Regions from separate parts of the Gordonia sp. SCSIO 19800 genome, predicted to be linked through region 2. Evidence: riboswitches for the same ligand, from Rfam matches in the RefSeq annotation. Region 2 holds a riboswitch; the other holds the start of a gene.
The links. A riboswitch is a leader RNA that binds a small molecule or an ion and turns the genes downstream of it on or off. The one in region 2 is predicted to bind cyclic di-AMP.

Region 1 (6,516 bases), on a different contig from region 2:
TTCTCCTCCCAGGGCCGTGGCGTCTCCGACGAGGCGCCAGGCCTCGCCGTAGCGGGCGACCACGAACTGGGTGCCGACGACCACCTCGGCCTCGTCGACTCCCGGGACCCCCTCACCGCCGAGCGCATAGCGCAACTCCACCGGAGCGACCCACGAGTCCGAACTCCCCCCGGCATCGAGGAGCTCCTGCAACTCACCGGGTACGAGCACCTCCGCCTCTTCGGTGGGCGCAAGCTGATAACCGAACCGTGCGAACCGCAGGGTGCCGCTGCGACCGTTCCGCGGCGTGAACCGGCTGGGCGCGAAACCCGCGGCGGCCGTGACGAATCCGTCCTTGAACGCCGGGGTGGCAGCGGTGTCGACGAGGGTGCCGATCGCGCGCACATCCCCGGAACGCACCGCTTCGGTGAGCGCGTCGAGCAACCGCGTCACGCCCGCCGCTCGATCACGCTCGTAGACGTTGACCGCGGGGCTCGACGACACGGGCGCGGCGGACGAGCCGGGCCCGCCGGGCACATCGACCGTGCCGCACGCGGTGGCAACTGCGATGACCAGAACGACCACGGCCGAGACGAGGCCGGCGCGCCCGCGCGGTGAGGTCACCGGTGGGACTAGAACCGGCGGGCAGAGTTGTACGGTCCGGCCTCGTCGAGCGGCTCGACCTTGACCGGAACGCCGAAGGTCGAGGCGTGGATGACATAGCCGTCACCGACGTACATACCGACGTGATGGGCATCGGGATAGTAGATGACCAGATCACCGGGCTTGAGATCGTTCTTCTCGACCGGCTGACCGCCGGCCATCTGCGCCTGACTCGATCGCGGGATGGTCTTGCCGGCCTGCCGGAACGCCCACACCATGAGTCCCGAGCAGTCGAACGAATTCGGTCCGGTGGCGCCCCACACGTAGGGGTCACCGATCCGGGTGAGCGCGGCGTGGGTGGCGATCAGCCCGGCGGCGGTGCCCTTGGGCACCAGTCGCGGATCGAAGTCGAAGGTCGGACCGCGCAGAGCCGCCAACTGCTTGCCGGTCATCGACTTGTAGATCGACCGGATCTGGATCGCCTGGAGCTGCAGGTCGGCTTGCTTCGTCTGAAGGTCACCACGGACCCGTTCGGCGCGGGAGACCGCCTCGGAGGCGGCCACCGCCGTGCGCTCGGCATCCTTCTTCGCGATGGCGGTCCTGGCCCGTACCTTCTTGATCGCGGTCAGGTCCACCGACGCCTGACGCGAGATCATGTCGAGTCCCGACATCTGGTCCAGGAGCGCCTGCGGGGAGTCGCTGACCATCACGGCGTACAGCCCGCTGACCCGCGCGCCCTGATAGCTGGCGCGAACGATCGCGTCGACACGATTCTGGTGCACGGCGAGCTGGGCGCGGCTGGCGTCCAGCGTCTGCTGCGCCTCGGCCGCGGCCTTCTTGGCCGCCGCCACGATGCCGCGCTGCTTGTCATACTCGATCTTCGCGTTGTGCATCGCCTCGGTGGTCTTCTCCGCGTCGATGCCCAGTTGCTTGTAGCGGTCGAGCAGCTGATCGGCCGAGCGCGCGGGCACCGCACGGGCGTCCCCGACCCCGCCGGCGACCGTCGGTGCCAGGACGGCGAACGCCGACAGCACACAGAGCGCCACCATCAGCGGGCCCGAACGCATCCTCGGCCGCGTCGCGCGACCACGCCCCTCCCCGATCAGCACGGTCTACTCACTCCCTCGTGTGTGCTCGTCGATCCCTGAGCATCCCGGTCCCCTGCACCCGTACCCCGCGTCCCGTCGACCACCCTAGGCGGCCGACCGGCCCCCGGGACTGGTTCGGGCGGATCGCAATCCACGCGATCCGCCCGTCCAGAGACCTTCGTGCTCAGTCTGTTCGTGTTCAGTTGTCGTCAGTACCGACGGATGCCCGTCAGGGTCCACTCCTTGACGGCGTCGCGCTTGACCGGCGTGCCGTAGTTGGACGAGTGGACGAACTGACCGTTGCCGACGTAGATGCCGGCGTGACCGCCACCGTTGAAGATCATGACGTCGCCGGGCTTGGCATCGGAGTACGACACCGCGCGTCCGCCGCCGAGCTGGCCGTAGCTGTCGCGCGGGATGTTCTTGCCGGCCTGCTTGTAGGACCAGTAGACGAGGCCCGAGCAGTCGAATGCGTTGGGGCCGGCGGAACCGTAGGAGTACGGCGCACCGATCTTGCTCTCGGCGGCCTTCACTGCCTTCTGACCGGCGGTCAGCTGCGGCTGGCCCAGGGGCGCGCCGCCACCCTGGGGGCGGAACTGCTGCGGGATCTGCTCCGGCGCGATACCCGGCACGGTGAACTGCCCCAGGTTGGGGATCTCGACCGTGGCTGCGGGCGACTTCTTCACAGGCGTGGCCTCAGGCGCGGGCTTGGCCTCCGGGGCCTTCGCACCGGGCAGGGCCGGGATCTCGAAAGTGCCCAGCGGGGTGTGGACCGGGGCGGCGAGAGCAGGGCCGGCGGCTGCGGCGAGCGAACCGAGTGTGATCGATCCAGCGATCACCGCCTTCTTGGCGACCGTGCTGCCACGATTGGGCTGTTCCAAACGATGTTTGGCCACGAAGCGAGTTCTCCTTCAGATCTTCCTCTACCGCCGACCGAGTTAGCTGTCGGGTTCGGGCCGGAAGAGTGGCCCTACACGTTTTTCGCGCAAGAGGTATCCACTGGACACTCATGCGTGGCAACGCGATTCACCCCGATTCGGATCGGCTTCGGCTGAGTCGCACCAGTCTGATGCGCTCCGACGATCCCGTCCGAAGGTTGTGGTTCCCCGGTTCGCCCGCGAGGGCGATTGAGCGGTGACTACTGCGGACCACTTCTGTTGAAGCGGGACGCTCCGCAAAGGTCTCAGAAAGGTTACGAAATCGGATGCGCTCTGTCCACTAGGCGACAGACAGCCAAACCTGGGCCGCTTCTCAGCCTGCCCTGAGGACAGTCACAGAGGCGCGTCGATCCGGTGCCTGAACTGCGGTTTTAGCGGATCTTGCAGATCGTGCAGCGCTGCTGGTCACCATTGCAGCAGCCTGCAGGACGTCGATGGCGAGGTCCAGCTCGGTGTCCGCGTCTGAGGTGGACGCCGTTACCGAAACTCCACCTTCGTCCGGCATATCGTCCCAGCTCGGGCCACCAAACAGCACTGTCATCATGCACCCGTCGCAAGCGACGGGACGAGCCGGGCAGCGCGCACAGTCGACGTACATAATGTGATCTCCATCTCATCTGGCGAGGGCGGGCCGCGTCGGCCCCGTTACGGGTCGGTGACCGTGAGAGCACCGCATTTCTCACGTCCAGGTGGAGACTAGGGGCGCCCACCGACAAGTCCGTCGAACAGCGATCGACACAGCAGTCACACGGGTCACACGACACACAGTCGGAGCGTCGCGGTCGTGATGTCGGTGGATCGAACTAGTGTTCGCCGGGTGACGCAGACCAGCGTGGACGGCTCGCCCGCGGGGCAGCTCACCTTCGCCGACCTGGAGGCCGCCGACCAGGGGGCCACGGGTGAGACGTCGAACGAGTTCAGCGACCGCTCGCTCTTCGAGACGACCCTCGTCGTCGTCGACCTCGAGACCACCGGGTCCGACCCGGTCCGTGACCGGATCACCGAGATCGGCGCGGTCAAGATCCGCGGCGGCGAGGTCGTCGGCGAGTTCGCCACGCTGGTCGACCCCGGCCGGCCGATCCCCCCGCAGATCGTGACCCTCACCGGCATCACCACCGCGATGCTGACCGACGCCCCCCGGATCGAGTCGGTGCTGCCGTCGTTCTTCGAGTTCGCCCGCGGCTCGATCCTGGTGGCCCACAACGCTCGTTTCGACATGGGTTTCCTTCGGCAGAACGCGATCCGGCTCCACCTGCCGTGGACGTTCAGCCTCAGCCTGTGCACGGTGACCATGGCCCGGCGCATCCTCAGCCGTGACGAGGCGCCGACGGTCAAGCTCAGCGCGCTCGCCGACCTGTTCGACGTCTCCGTGCGGCCCACCCACCGGGCGCTCGACGATGCGCGCGCCACGGTGGAGGTCTTCCACCGGCTCCTCGAGCGCGTCGGCAATCAGGGCATCGCGACCGTCGGCGACCTGACGTCGTATCTCCCGAAGACCAACCCGCGCCTGCGCGCCAAACGCGCACTCGCCGACCATGTCCCGGCCCGGCCCGGGGTGTACCTGTTCCGCGGCCCGTCGAACGAGGTCCTCTACGTGGGCACCGCGGTGGACCTCCGCCGCCGGGTCCGGTCGTACTTCAGTGGCAACGACCCGCGCCGCCGCATCGCGGAGATGGTGCTCCTCGCCCAGCGGGTCGACGTCGTGGAGTGTTCCCACGCCCTGGAGGCCGCCGTCCGCGAACTCCGGCTCCTCGGCGCGCACGCACCGGCGTACAACCGACGATCGACCCAGCCGCACAAGGGTTGGTGGGTGACCCTGACCGAGGAACGCTTCCCCCGGCTCAAGGTCAGCCGAACACCCACCGACGAGTCGATCGGCCCGGTGGGCAACCGCAACAACGCGGCGACCGTCGCCGACGTGATCTCGGCGGCCGCCGGTCTGCGCACGTGCACGACACGGCTCGGCGCGACGGGCTACCACTGGTGTCCCGAGGCCGATGGGAGGCGGCGGCCGGGGTCCTGCCGTGCGGCCACGGCGCAGCCGCAGACGGTGCCGGACTACTCTCCCCGGGTCACCGCGGCCCGCCGGCTCATGCGAGGTGAGGCCGACGAACTCCTCGACGGCCTCACCGCGCACCTCACCGACCTTGCCCAGGCCCACATGTTCGAGACCGCGGCGCGGCATCGGGACCGTCTCGCGCTCACGATCGACGCCCTCGCCCGCTGCCAGCGACTGGCCGCGCTGTGCGCGATCGCCGAGATCGTGGTCGCCCGGCCCGACGGTGAACGCGGCTGGCAGTTCGCGGTCATCCGGTACGGACGTCTCGCCGCCGCCGGACGCGCCCGACGCGGCGTCTCGCCCATGCCCGTCGTCGACGCGCTCGTCGCAGCCGCGGAGACCGTGTTACCGGCCCCCGGTCCGCTGCGGGGCGCGCCGGCCGAGGAGGTCGGCCTCGTGTACCGCTGGATGACCGAACCGGGCGCGCGCATCGTGTCGACGAGTGAGCCGGTCGCCCTGCCCGCCGGTTCCGCCGAACGCCGGCTCGGGTGGTCGCAGTCGGCGCACGACGCACGTGCGGCCAGACCCGTCGCCGACTCTCGCACACGGCAGGCGAGCTGAGGGCCACGCACCACTAGGCTGGCGGCATGATCACCGCCATCGTCCTCATCCAGGCCGACATCCACCGGATCCCGGAGACCGCCCAGGCCGTCGCCGACATCCCCGGGGTCGAAGAGGTGTACTCCTGTGCGGGCGACGTCGATCTGATCGCGAAGATCCGGGTCCGTGACCACGAACAGATCGCGACGGTCGTCACCGGCCAGATCAACCGGCTACCGGGGGTTCTCAAGAGCGCGACACACATCGCGTTCCGCAGTTACTCCAGCTCCGACGTCGAGGGTGGTTTCTCCATCGGCGAGAACTGACCCGCCGAACACTGAGCCCCACAAGGATTTCGGGGCAGCGTGACCGTCAGGCGGGCGCGGCGAGCCGGCCGCTGAGCTCAGCCCACCGCTGCAGCAGGTCGGCGGCGGCACCGTCGTCGATCGCATCGGCCGCACGCTCCTTCGCGGCGCCGAGGGCATCGGTCAGTTCCGCCGAGCTCATCGGGGCCTCCTGCTCGAACGCGACGATGGCGCCGGCCGAGTTCAGCAGCACCGCGTCCCGGACCGGGCCCGTGGTCCCGGCCAGCAACTCGCGGGCGATCGCGGCGTTGACCGTCGCGTCTCCCCCCTGCAGGGCGGAGAGTTCCACGCGCGCGATCCCCAGATCCGTCGGGTCGACGGTGAGTTCGTTCACCTGCCCGGCGACGACCTGCCAGACCGTCGACGTGGTGGTGGTCGTCAGTTCGTCGAGACCGTCGTCGCCGCGGACCACCAGCGCGGAGCCGCCGCGCTCGGCGAAAGCCCGCGCCAGAACCGGCGCCAGGTCGGCAAAGGCGCAGCCGATCAGCCCCCGGCTGGGTGTCGCCGGATTGGTCAGCGGCCCCAGCACGTTGAAGACCGTCGGGATGCCGATCTCCTTGCGCGGCGGACCGGTGAAGCGGAACGCCGGATGGAACACCGGCGCGAAGCAGAAGCCGATCCCGAGTTCTGCCACGCACTGCGCGACCGCGGCGGCATCGAGGGAGATGTCGACGCCGAGCGCCTCCAGCACATCGGCACCGCCGCTCTTCGACGACGCCGCACGGTTGCCGTGCTTGACCACCGCGACGCCCGACGCAGCGATCACGATCGACGTCATCGTGGAGATGTTCACCGTGTGCGACCGGTCGCCGCCGGTCCCCACGACGTCGACGGCCGGGCGACCGACGTCCACGAGCGTCGCGTGGTCGAGCATCGCGCGCGACAAGCCGAGGAGCTCCGCCGGTGCGGCGCCCTTCATCTTCACCCCGACGCCGAACGCGGCG
Region 2 (6,516 bases):
GCGACGGCGCGAAGATGCTCGCGGCGAAGATGCGCCAGCCACTCGGACGCAAGGTCGTCGCCGGGTTGTGGGGCAACGGCACGATCCGCATCCTGACCGGCTTCCTGACGCTGTTCGTGGCGTTCTACGCCAAGGCCCAGCAGGGCGACGCCTCGGACTGGACCCAGCTGCTTCTCCTCGGCGCGGTCGGCGCCGCCGCCGGCGTCGGCAACATGATCGGCAACGGCGTCGGCACCCGCCTCGAGCTGAAGAACCCGCCGAACATCGTCGTCGGCGCGACCGCCGCCTGCTTCGTCGTCGCGGTCCTGGCCGCCATCTTCGGCAACATCGCCGCGGCCGCCGTGGCAGCCCTGGTCGCCTCCGGCACCAGCGCGATCGGGAAGGTGTGCCTCGACTCGTCCATCCAGGACGACCTGCCCGACGAGTCCCGCGCCTCGGCGTTCGGCCGGTCGGAGACGGTGCTGCAGCTGTCGTGGGTCTTCGGCGCCTCGCTCGGGGTGCTGCTGCCGCCGACCCTGTGGATCGGGTTCACGGTCGTCTCGGTACTGCTCGGCCTCGGGCTGCTGCAGACGGTGATGACCACCCGCGGCAAGTCACTGGTCCCCGGTCTGGGCGGTCGACGCCCCGACCACGCCGCGCCCACCGTCGCCTTCCGCGCGGCAGAAGCCCGATCGGCCACCCGGACCGGTCCGGCGGACGCCGACACCCGACCGCACGCCGCGCGGCCCTCGACCGCCCGGATGCCCACCCGGACCCCGTCGACCGCCCCGTTCGAGACCCGGGGTGAGCGCCCGTACAGCCCCGGCGATCACCCGCCGCCCAACCAGACAGGACAACGTCGTCAGTGATCAGCAGTGGTGAGAAGAAGGCTCTGTCGATCATCGCGATCGTCGTCGTGCTGTTCGTCGCGGTGGTGGGGACGTCGGTGTTCCTGCTGACCCGCAACGCGGCGCACGACGATCAGCCCTACCTGCACGTCGCGGTCGGCGATGAGTTGCACACCGTCGATCCGCGCTGGTGGTGCGATTTGATGCTGACCGCGTGCGATCCCGAGATCACCGCGCCGAACGAGACCGCGACGGTGCCGGTGCCGGTGGGTTCGACGATCATGCTGACGGTCTCGAGCGAGATCGCGCAGGGTCCGTGGAACCTCGCGGCGGTCTATCGGACTCCGCGCGGGATCGTCGAGGACGAGCAGCAGCAGGGCGCGGACGACACCTTCACCCTGACGCTCCGGTCGGAACCGGACCGGGTGCTGGTCGGGTTCACCGTGATCTCGGCGTCGGCGCGGCTCACCCCCGCCGACGACGTCCTGCCGCGCGGCGAGCTCGCGGTTCAGACCGCGCCCGCCGCGTAGTCGGCCCTAGGAGTCGAGCTCCCGCGCGACGGCACGCACGACTTCGGAGATCCGCTGTGCGGTCTTACGGTCGGGGTAACGCCCCTTGCGCAGGTCCGGCTGGACCTTGCCCTCGAGCAGGGTGATGAGGTCGGCGACCATCCCGTGCAGTTCGTCGGGGGTGTGCCGCTTCACGTCCTTGCGGGCGGCTTCGCGCACGTTCTTGGAGACGCTGGGTGCCGGTTCGAGCACCTTCACGCTCAACGCCTGCGGGCCGCGACGACCGGCGGCCATGCCGAACTCGACGCGCTGGCCCGGCTTGAGCGCCTCGACTCCGTCGGGCAACGCTGCCGAACGGACGTAGACGTCCTCACCGCTCTCCTGGGAGAGGAAGCCGAAGCCTTTGTCCGCGTCGTACCACTTCACCTTGCCGGTCGGCACTGTGCTCACCCTCATCTGTTCTAGATCTGTCGAAAAACGACCCGTCACGACAAAAGACGCCGTCACCCATCTCGCGGCCCGGACGGTGGAAGACCGTGCGAGCCCAGACGGATGCAAGGCGCCTGCTTCGGACCATCCTAGCCAACGCCCCACCGCGCGGTCACACCATTACCCGGCGGGCACGGATCGCGCGGCGTCGCACCGGCGCGCGTTGCACTACCGTGGCGGGTATGCAGAAGACATCCTCCCCGCGGTTGCTGCAGGCTGCCGGGGTCGTGTTCATGATCGGAATTCTGGCGATCGTGGCGTTGTTCCTGACACCGTTGGTGACCGGCGGCGACACCGCGCCGACCGCCGTCTATCTGCTGACCATGTGCGCACCGCTGGGCTTCGTCCTGGGCCTGGTGTACGCACTCCGTGCCGGACGCCGAGCCAGGTGAGGACCGTGACCACAACCATCGACACCACCCCCGATCTCTCCCCCGTCTCCGACGGGCGGGCGCTGCGTGACGCGTACAGCTGTTTCCCGTCGGGCGTCGTGGCGGTGTGTTGCGAACAGCGTGACGGGGATTCGACCACATTGATCGGAATGGCCGCGAGCTCGTTCACCACCGTGTCGCTCGACCCGCCGCTCGTCTCGGTCTGCGTCCAGAACACCTCGACGACCTGGCCGCGGATCCGTACCGCACCGGCCATCGGGGTCAGCGTGTTCGCCGGCGACCAGATCGAACTCTGCAAGCAGCTCGCCGGGTCGTCGGAGCACCGGTTCGACGGCATCACGCCGCTGAGCACCGATCGCGGGGCGGTCTTCGTGCCCGACGCGGCCGCCCACCTGTCGTGCACGATCCACAACGAGATCCAGGCCGGCGACCACACCGTCGTGTTGCTGGAGATCGGGACCTTGCGCGCCGATCCCGACATCGAGCCCCTGGTCTTCCACGCCAGCACCTTCCGCGCCCTGGAGGCGCGCACGGACCCGACCCGGAAGTGAGTCGCCCAGCACCATGAGCACGGTCGGCCTCGGACTGCCGCTGCCCCGCTCCCCGCGGGAAGCAGCGACCTCCGACGCGCCCACCGACGGGCCGTTGCTCGACACCTTCGGTCGGGTCGCGAAGGATCTCCGGGTCTCGGTCACCGACCGCTGCAATCTGCGGTGCTCGTACTGCATGCCGGCCGAGGGCCTCGACTGGATGCCCACCGACCAGGTGCTGTCCACCGACGAACTGATCCGGGTGCTCACCGTCGCAGTGCGCCACCTGGGAATCGAGCGCATCCGATTCACCGGCGGCGAACCACTGCTGCGCCGCGACCTCGAGGACGTCATCGCCGCCGTCGCGGGCCTCCCGCAGTCGCCCGAGATCGCGATGACGACGAACGGACTCGGACTGACCCGGCGGGTCGGCGGTCTGGTCGACGCCGGCCTCGGCCGTATCAACATCTCGCTGGACACCATCGACCCGGCCCGCTTCGCCGAGATCACGCGCCGGGACCGTCTGTCCGATGTGCTCGACGGCCTGGCGGCGGCCCGCCGCGCCGGGCTCGACCCGGTCAAGGTCAACGCCGTGGTACCCGACCGCAGCGACCTGCCCGGAGTCCCCGACCTGCTCGCCTACTGTCTCGAGCACGGTTACGAGCTGCGCATCATCGAACAGATGCCACTCGACGCCGACCATGCGTGGCAGCGAGCACAGATGGTGACCGCACAGGAGATCCTCGCGACCCTGCGGAAGCGGTTCACCCTGCTGCCCGACCCTGCGCCACGTGGGAGCGCGCCCGCCGCCACGTGGCTCGTCGACGGCCACCGCGGCGCGCACGGCCCGGCACGCGTCGGGGTGATCGCGTCGGTCACCCGGCCGTTCTGCGGGGACTGCGACCGCACCCGGCTCACCGCGGACGGATCACTGCGCAACTGCCTGTTCGCGACGTCGGAAACCGACGTGCGGCACGCGTTGCGCACCCTCCCCGACGACGAGATCGACGCCGCCCTCGCGCGCCTGTGGCGCGCGAACATGTGGGCGAAAGCGGCGGGCCACGAAGTGAACGCGGCGGGCTTCACCCAACCGGATCGGCCGATGTCGGCGATCGGCGGCTAGGCTCGCGTCCGATGCAGCTCACAGTTCGTTTCTTCGCGGCCGCGCGCGCCGCGGCCGGTGCCGAGGAGAAGGTGATCGACGTCGACCCGTCGACCCCGCTCGGCGCCCTCGAGGGCATCCTCGCCGCCGGAAACCCCTCCCTCGCCACGGTTCTCGAACGCTGCTCGTATCTGCGCGACGAGATCGCGTTCTCCGATCGGACGCGTGCGCTCGGCACGTGCACGACACTCGACGTCCTCCCCCCGTTTGCCGGTGGCTGACGCCACACCCGGCCTGTGACCTTAGTCACATCACGGTGCGGTAACAGGATGGGCACGGGACGGCCACTAACCCGTTGAACTGGGATGACGGCCGAAGTGGGTCGGAAGACCCGGATCCGGGCCGAAAATCGCTTGCGTCCAAGCAGGTGATTCAGTCCAACGAACGACGTACTGTTCGAAGCGTCCTCCTCGGAGGTCACGACACAGCAACCAAGACATAACGTCCCACCGGCCGCGCCGAGCCTCGTTCCGCCGGTGGGAACGACAAGCAATCTAGGAACGAGGACGGGGGACCCAACCTCATCCCCTGAGACCGGGCACCACACCAGGTGTCCTCGGGGTTAAGTCCCGGAAGTCGCGGCGACCACCACGACGACCCGGGACCGAGCACCTCTCGCTCGAACCCGACAGCTGACTTCGTAGGCGCGTGGAGAGAGGAAACACAGACATGTCCGGACGTCATCGCAAGCAGACGACCAGCACGGCCGCCAAGACCATCACCAAGGTCGCCCTCACCGGCGCGGTCCTCGGCGGCGGAGCAGCCCTCCTGGGCACCGGTACCGCCAATGCGGCCACCGACGCCGAGTGGAACCAGGTCGCGCAGTGCGAATCCGGTGGCAACTGGGCCATCGCGACCGGCAACGGCTACCACGGCGGCCTGCAGTTCTCCCCGAGCACCTGGACCGGCCACGGCGGCGGCGAGTTCGCCCCAACCGCCGATCAGGCCTCGCGCGAGGAGCAGATCGTCGTCGCCGAGCGTGTGCTCGGTTCGCAGGGCAAGGGTGCCTGGCCCACCTGTGGCACCGGCCTGTCGGGCTCGACCCCGCGCAGCGCGCCGACCGACACCCCGCGTGAGATCGCCCCGGTGCTCCCCGGCGGCAACGGCAGCGTCGACCTGGCGAAGACCACCGAGGACGTCGCCAACCAGGTCACCGACGCCCTCACCGAGGCCGGCGTCAGCCCCGAGATCAAGAACCTCTGGCAGGCGGCCAAGGACAGCGGCGTCACGCTGAACCAGGACCAGATCAAGCTGTTCAACGACAACAAGCACCTGCTGCCCAACCCCTGATCGCCGCTCGACGCCTGATCTGGGACCCAGACGAAGGGCCCCGCACGATGGACCATCCGTGCGGGGCCCTTTTCCATTGGTTTCGACAAGCTCAACCAGCGGGGGTCAGCTCAACCAGCGGGGGGTCAGCTCAACCAGCGGGGGTCAGCTCAACCAGCGGGGGGCGGGGTCAGGCCGAGTTGACCCATTCGTCGGTGCCGTCGTCGAAGAACTGGTGTTTCCAGACTGGCAGGCGGGCCTTGACCTCGTCGACGAGGCGCGAGCAGGTCTCGAACGCCGCCCGACGATGGTCGGCCGCCACCGCGACCACGAACGCGATGTCGCCGATGACGAGGTCGCCGACCCGGTGGGACACCGCGACCGCGCGCACCCCGTGGACCGCGGAGACCTCCGCGACGACCTCGGCCAGGACCTTCGTCGCCGTGGGATGCCCCGAGTAATGCAGCGCGGTCACGGTGCGGCCGCCGTCGTGGTCGCGGACCGCGCCCACGAACCCGACCACCGCACCGGCTTTACCTTCGGCGGCGTCGATGACCATCGCCTCGTGGTCGGCCAGCGTGATCGGCTCGTCGACGACCGCGGTGTGCACCACGTGCGAGCCGGCCTCTCGGGTCATCGGTGGTCGCCTCCGCGGATCTGATCGAGCGCGTGGTGGACGACGCCGGCGAGGACGCCGAGCCCGTCGCGGACCCCGCCGGTCGAACCGGGCAGGTTCACGACGAGGGTCGTCCCGGCGATTCCGGCGAGTCCGCGTGAGAGGACCGCGGTGGGCACCGTCGGCAGCCCGGCCGACCGGATGGCGTCGGCCAGACCCGGGATCTCGACGTCGAGGAGCGGGCGGGTCTGCTCCGGAGTCCGGTCCGTGGGCGTCAAACCCGTTCCGCCCGTGGTGATGACGAGGTCGACCTCGGCGTAGATCGCGGCGCGGAGGGCCTCGCCGACCGGCGGGCCGTCGGCGACGACGTCGCACTCGTCGACGGTGAAGCCCTGCTCGACCAGCCAGGCCTCGATGATCGGTCCGGACCGGTCTTCGTAGACACCGCTGCTGGCGCGGTTCGACGCGACGACGACGCGCGCCACGCGAGGAGTTCTCTGGTCAGTCATGAGCCGGGTCAGACGGTTCGCGGTACCAGTCGCCGGATTTGCCGCCGGTCTTGGCGAGCAGGCGGATGCCGTCCATCTGCGCCCGTCGGTCGACGGCCTTGACCATGTCGTGGAGTGTCAGCCCGGCGACTGCGACCGCTGTCAACGCCTCCATCTCCACACCCGTCTGGCCGGAGGTCGCCACGGTCGCGGTGACCTCGATCGTGTCGGCGC

Region 1: another riboswitch for cyclic di-AMP. It lies ahead of KB201_RS11690 (C40 family peptidase); the one in region 2 lies ahead of KB201_RS05580 (transglycosylase family protein).

What each region holds. Positions count from the first base shown of each region.
Region 1 is NZ_JAGRQM010000008.1:124,672-131,187, forward strand. Features, by position in the region: gene KB201_RS11680 (hypothetical protein) at 1-603, opposite strand, end outside; gene KB201_RS11685 (NlpC/P60 family protein) at 612-1,649, opposite strand; gene KB201_RS11690 (C40 family peptidase) at 1,880-2,566, opposite strand; cyclic di-AMP (ydaO/yuaA leader) riboswitch at 2,583-2,814, opposite strand; gene KB201_RS11695 (DEDD exonuclease domain-containing protein) at 3,396-5,228, shown strand; gene KB201_RS11700 (Lrp/AsnC family transcriptional regulator) at 5,255-5,533, shown strand; gene trpD (anthranilate phosphoribosyltransferase) at 5,580-6,516, opposite strand, start outside.
Region 2 is NZ_JAGRQM010000003.1:345,026-351,541, reverse strand. Features, by position in the region: gene KB201_RS05615 (MFS transporter) at 1-848, shown strand, start outside; gene KB201_RS05610 (DUF2771 family protein) at 845-1,357, shown strand; gene KB201_RS05605 (cold-shock protein) at 1,364-1,777, opposite strand; gene KB201_RS05600 (hypothetical protein) at 2,008-2,217, shown strand; gene KB201_RS05595 (flavin reductase family protein) at 2,223-2,768, shown strand; gene moaA (GTP 3',8-cyclase MoaA) at 2,782-3,870, shown strand; gene KB201_RS05585 (hypothetical protein) at 3,882-4,130, shown strand; cyclic di-AMP (ydaO/yuaA leader) riboswitch at 4,356-4,572, shown strand; gene KB201_RS05580 (transglycosylase family protein) at 4,579-5,199, shown strand; gene KB201_RS05575 (molybdenum cofactor biosynthesis protein MoaE) at 5,369-5,815, opposite strand; gene KB201_RS05570 (molybdenum cofactor biosynthesis protein B) at 5,812-6,303, opposite strand; gene moaC (cyclic pyranopterin monophosphate synthase MoaC) at 6,296-6,516, opposite strand, start outside.